Regions from separate parts of the Paenibacillus sp. NPDC057934 genome, predicted to be linked through region 2. Evidence: riboswitches for the same ligand, from Rfam matches in the RefSeq annotation. Region 2 holds a riboswitch; the other holds the start of a gene.
The links. Region 2 has a riboswitch for preQ1 ahead of queF (preQ(1) synthase). Riboswitches for the same ligand answer to the same signal wherever they lie in the genome.

Region 1 (3,112 bases), on a different contig from region 2:
CGATAATCCGTATGATCTGTTGCGCCAGCGTCTGCAAGATCAGAAACTCGGAGCGTTTGGCATGGAGAAGGAGCATTTCACCGTCTCCCGATTCGAGCAGCTTGCTTCAGCTGTTCCAGCAGAACACTTCAGTGATATCGGCCATCTGCTGCGGGGCATGCGCGCGAAGAAGTCGCCGGACGAAGTCGCTGCCATGAAACATGCCGCAGAGCTGGTGGAAGAAGTGCTGCGCCGTGGCTTGAAGCATGTCAAGGCCGGTGTAAGCGAAATCGAATTGGTAGCAGAGCTGGAGTATTTGATGAAGAAGCTTGGCGCTTCCGGTCCAGCCTTCGACACCCTGGTCCTCTCAGGACCGAACACTGCCCTTCCACATGGCGAACCGGGTAGCCGGATCATCGAGCCCGGAGACTTCCTGATGTTCGACCTCGGACTGTATGCTGCGGGATACGCCTCTGATATTACGCGTACCTTTGCCGTCGAAGAGGTGGACAGCAAGCTAACCGACATCTACAATGCCGTGCTTGCAGCCAATGAAGCGGGGATAGCCGCCGCTATTGCGGGCGCGACCTTCGGTTCGGTAGACCGCGCTGCCCGTGAAGTCATTGAAGCTGCCGGGTATGGAGAATACTTCGTGCATCGTGTCGGCCATGGCCTCGGCATAGATGTCCATGAATATCCTTCACTGCACGGTCTCAATGAGGACATCATTGAAGTGGGTAATGTCTTTACGGTGGAACCAGGTATTTATGTGCCAGGCGTGGGCGGTGTGCGTATTGAAGACGATGTCTTCATCAGTGAAAACGGTGCGCAGACACTGACCAGCTTCCCTAAAGCTCTGACAGTACTTCATCTATAAAGAGTGCTTTCTAGCGCGCTTGTCCAGGAAAAATCGGGCACAATAAATTGAAAACAGCACGTCTCCAAATGCGGGGACGTGCTGTTTTTTTAATGCAGTAACTTGCTCTATAAGGTCTCCTGGCTCTTCTAGGCGGTAGTCGCCTTCGTATCAGAAGTCTCCGGGAGTGGCATATTCGGTTTATCCTCCGCAAAGGTAAACGTGCGGGCGATATACAGTACCGGTGTCCCTGCTGCAGTAAGCAAGAATTTGATAATATAGGTGGTCAATAGAATCTCTGTCCATACCTTCAAATCGTAGATACCGGCAAAGGCGATCGTACAGAAGATCAGCGTATCCACAAAAGAGCTCACCATCGTGCTGCCGTTGGTGCGAATCCACAGCTGGCGCGAGCTGCCATAATACTTTCGAATCCACGAATACAGCCGCACATCCAGGAACTGACTGACGAAGTAGGCTACCAAACTGCCGAGTGCAAGCCGCGGCATCATGCCGAAGATCGTCTCCAGTGAAGACTGGGCGATATCACTTTCCTGCGGCGTGAACGCCAGCGCCATCTGCATGATCACTGTCGTCGTAATTAGAGTGAAAAAGCCAAACCATACTGCTGTCCGCGCCTCGACCCGCCCATACTTCTCATTGAGCAGATCACTGGCCATGTACAGTGTCACATACATGGTATTACCAAGGGTCATGACAATGCCCGGAGGCATGGAAATGGTTTTAGAGACCTGAATATTGGCAATGACGGTGGCGACGCCCACCCAGGCATACATCCCTTTTTTACCGAATAATCGGTAACACAACAGAAAAAATACAAAATTGACGAGGACAAAGAGAATCCCCCACCATAAATTAAACATCTTCTTATAACTCCTCCTAGTTTTGTTTACGCGGGATGGTTACGAACCGCGGTTCCGGATTCCGGAACAAAACATAAATACTCTACCATAACAGAACCAAAGACACCAGAAGATTTTGATTTTTTGAGCAAGTCCTCTTTTTTCCATCCACTTCAATCAAAGTTAGAAGTTTCGACACTTTTTTTATCTTTTTCAGAAAATAATACACCAAAAATCAAATTTTTCACTATTCAACCGCAGGTTAATTATATAAAATAGTTATCAACTATATGTGTTTATCCCACCAGAGCGATAGTATTAACCTGATATACGACCCTACTCACGGAGTTATCGTAGCTATCCATACATAAAAGGCATCAGGCATGGGATAGAAAGGCATATCAGAGAAAAGGAGAGAACCCTATGTTTCGTTTCAAGCACTCGATTAGCCGTAAATTCACGCGCTTGTTGTTCGTCGTCCTGTTGCTCGCGTCTCTTTTGTTAAGTGTAAGCTTTTATTTCATATCGACTAATACGTTCGAGAGCTATGTACTGCCGCAGATCAACAAGTTGCTGACGGGAGCTGTTCAGGATGTATACAAGAACATCAATTCTACCCACGCCCAGCGGGCGCTAGGCAAGAATGAGCAGTCAATTACCAATATCGAATACTACTTCAAGGACAAACGCAACCAACATGATGTAGAGACGATCTTTCTGGCGAGTCTGAACGACGGTCAAGCTACCGTACTTACCGCTGATCATGGCTCCAAAATGAAGGCAGGAGATACCCTGCAAGTGACCCCAGCTATGGAAATGGCCTTCAAGGACCAAAAAACGACGCTCAGTGATATTTATAGTGACGATTACGGTGTACATAAAACAGCCTACATTGCTATTAAAGGTAGTCCGATGATTGTCGGCGTAAGCTCTGATGTAGCCTTTATCACAGCAAGAATGAGCGGTATCCTCTGGACTAGTGCAGGAATTACCTTGCTGGTCCTCATCCTCGGCATCACTGGTGCCCTACTTATGAGCCGGCGGATCACACGTCCTATAACACAGCTCGCAGCGTACAGTAATAGGCTTGCACAAGGTGATTTCACCCAGGAGTTGACTATCAAAGGTACCGATGAAGTAGGCCAACTCTCCGAAAGTTTCCGAACCATGACTGAACGCCTTAAAGAAATGATCGGCCAGGTTCTGGAGACCTCCGGTACGGTTGTCGAAGACTCCAATGACCTCCAAGAGCGCGTGAAGGTCCTGAACGGCATGGCTGAGCAGTCCGCGCAGTCCGTCATCGAGATTGACAGAGGCAGTACATCTATTGCCCACAGCGCGAAGGACAACTCGCGGGCCATGGAAGAGATTAATTACAGTATCCAGCATATCGCCTCCGCAGCAGGAGAAGTTA
Region 2 (3,112 bases):
CCAAAGATCTCAATGACCGGCAGCTTACTCACAGTCACACCCCCCGTAACGGCGGTAAGACGGACCTTCTTCCGGGAGATCTTCGGCCAATACTTCCGCCCATGACGTTGGGGTCTCCCAGAGCTTCACAGAATATAGCGGCAGCCCGGCTTTCTTCAACTCATGGGCCGCATAGGATGACAAATTCTCAGCTGTTGTACGAAACGAGAGTTGGGCAACCTTGGAGCCAGAGCTGTACAGCGACTCAAGTACAGGTTCATTGCCTGTGGCGAGAAAAGCATGATCTAAACGATCAATCAGCACCTCTTGCACCCTTGCCTTGATTTCGCTAAAGTCAATGACGAAACCTTCGTTAGAATGCCCCTCCTGCATTGAAGGAACGCCCTTCAGCACAACCTCCAGCTTGTAGGTATGGCCGTGAAGATTGCTGCATTTCCCCTTATGCCCGATAAGCTGGTGGGCAGCGTCAAAGGTGAAGATTTTGCATACCGAAACCTCGTTCAGCATGAGTCACCCTTCTTTCTCTCCCCTTCGTACTGCGTCAGCCCACGGCTGCGCAAGAGGCACGCGGGACAAGTCCCGCAGCCACTTCCAATGATCCCGTTGTAACAGGTCAGTGTGCACTCACGAATATAATCAAAGTGGCCCAATTCGTCGGCCATTTTCCAAGTTTCTTTTTTATCCAGCCACATCAGCGGCGTATGAATCACGAATTCATAGTCCATAGACAGATTCAGCGTCACATTCAGCGATTTCACGAACACATCACGGCAGTCTGGATATCCGCTGAAATCGGTCTGGCAGACGCCTGTTACGATATGGTGATACCCAAGCTGCTTGGCAAGAATGGCCGCAAACGACAGGAACAGCAGATTCCGTCCATCCACAAAGGTGCTGGGAAGCTCATTCGCTGCTCCTTCTTCAATGGCGATATCATCCCGTGTCAATGCGTTGGGTGCCAACTGATTTAGCAGACCCAAATCGAGAATATGCTGTTTCACTTTAAAATCAGCGGCAATTTGCTGCGAAACCTCAATCTCGGCGGCATGCCGCTGGTTATAGTTGAACGTGACCACTTGCACCTCATCATAGTGTTGAAGCGCCCAGATCAGACAGGTCGTGCTGTCCTGGCCGCCGCTGAAGACGACCAATGCTTTTTTATTCATTTTTCGAAATCTCCTTTTTTTACAAAATAGGGTTAGCGGTTATCCACTTTTTCCGGGTAGAGATCATGATTCATTAGACGGTGCTCCGCCATTGCCTCATACTTTGTTCCCGGACGTCCCCAATTGCAATAAGGATCAATCGAAATGCCGCCCCGCGGAGTGAATTTACCCCATACTTCAATATAGCGCGGGTCCATCAGGCTGATGAGATCGTTCATGATGATGTTAACGCAATCCTCATGAAAATCTCCATGGTTGCGGAAACTGAATAAATACAGCTTCAGCGATTTGGATTCCACCATTTTTTGCTCCGGGATGTACGAGATGTACAGTGTCGCAAAATCTGGTTGGCCCGTAACGGGGCACAGACTGGTGAATTCCGGGCAATTGAACTTGACGAAATAATCGCGTCCCGGATGCTTGTTATCGAACGATTCCAGCACCTCTGGCGCATAGCCAAAATGGTACTGTGTTCCCTGATTGCCCAGCAGTGTAACTTCCTTCATTTCATCTTTCAATCTTCCTTCGGACATGACAAAAAATCCCTCTCTTTTCCTTCGGCCGGGGCCGGAATTGGAAAGAAGAACGAGATTTCGAAAACTTGGCTCTACTAAGAATAAACGAGTTCTGACCTATGGACAGAGTTATCCCGTTTATACGCGGAACATCATTCGTAGTGGCATCTGACGTCCCTTAAGGGTCTTAGTTTTTTATAGAGGGAGTTTGCGAACCTCTCCTGCGTGCAATGACGCAGACTTCTTCTTTAACTGATATCGTGCGTCTTGAACTATACCATGGGGTGTACGGGGATGACAAGTATAAAAACATAATGATTAAATGGATTGATTATTAATACAATAAATTGTTTAACGACGGCAAAAATGACGGATTCATTTTGGGCGAACAGGGTAACTTATAGCCTATAGATCATCTTCTAAAGGATGGGATCAGGTCATGGAACAGCAGGTACAACAACTCTCAGATTGGCTGAATACACAGGTGAACAAGACGATTCTCATTGAGAAGCAGGAGCTTTCCGATACGGACACCATTCATTTCAAGCTGGAAGGCGTCGATTACCGTGATGCAGATGATGTTATTGACGATTATCTGGACAGTGCGTTGATTCTTAGAGGTTCGGGAAGCACTTTGAACAGAGATGGCGAACTGGTGCGCTTGCCCCAGACTAATTTCGAAATTGCAGTCAGCGGGCTGCGACTCAATCGTTCGGATGCAGAAGCCGCAGAGGTGAAGACAGACCGTGCCCATTACACCTTGTCTAAAGAATGACACTTCGGAGCGTTTAATCCACATGTAATCTGTAACAAAATAACAACGCCTGCTTCGATTGGATAACAAAAAGAGGCTGCGGATAAACGCCCGCAGCCTCTTGCCTGTTCATATCTCACTACTCTTCGCCGATGATCTCCACTTCGGTTTCCAGCTCTACGTCAAATTTATTCTTCACGGTGTCTCTAACATGTTGGATCAGACCGATATAGTCGCTGGCCGTGGCGTGATCTGCATTTACAATAAACCCAGCGTGTTTACGGGACACCTCGGCACCGCCGATGCGGGTTCCCTGGAGTCCGCTTTCCTGGATTAACTGGCCGGCAAACCGTCCTGGAGGACGCTTGAAAACACTACCACAAGACGGGTATTCCAGTGGCTGCTTCGATTCCCGGAGGAATGTCAATTCATCCATGACCGACTTGATAGCTGTAGCTTCCCCTGGCTTAAGGGCAAACCGTGCCTCCAGAACAACGTATTCACCACTTGAAAAGATACTCTTACGGTATCCCCATTGCATTTGGTCACCCTGAAGCGTTATCAGCTCACCGGCCTTGTTCAAGACAACAGCGCTGTGAAGTACATCCTTGACCTCACCACCGTAGGCTCCTGCGTTCATATATAGAGCGCCTCCTACTGTACCAGGGATGCCGCAA

Region 1: linked by a shared signal. The riboswitch ahead of ACFVRY_RS08270 (queuosine precursor transporter) and the one ahead of queF (preQ(1) synthase) in region 2 are both predicted to bind preQ1.

The regions. Positions count from the first base shown of each region.
Region 1 is NZ_JBHVPB010000003.1:176,952-180,063, reverse strand. Features, by position in the region: gene ACFVRY_RS08275 (M24 family metallopeptidase) at 1-856, shown strand, start outside; gene ACFVRY_RS08270 (queuosine precursor transporter) at 985-1,719, opposite strand; PreQ1 riboswitch class I at 1,730-1,775, opposite strand; gene ACFVRY_RS08265 (methyl-accepting chemotaxis protein) at 2,122-3,112, shown strand, end outside.
Region 2 is NZ_JBHVPB010000009.1:230,577-233,688, reverse strand. Features, by position in the region: gene queE (7-carboxy-7-deazaguanine synthase QueE) at 1-32, opposite strand, end outside; gene ACFVRY_RS21470 (6-pyruvoyl trahydropterin synthase family protein) at 25-507, opposite strand; gene queC (7-cyano-7-deazaguanine synthase QueC) at 501-1,166, opposite strand; gene queF (preQ(1) synthase) at 1,199-1,699, opposite strand; PreQ1 riboswitch class I at 1,863-1,906, opposite strand; gene ymzB (protein YmzB) at 2,121-2,456, shown strand; gene murB (UDP-N-acetylmuramate dehydrogenase) at 2,575-3,112, opposite strand, start outside.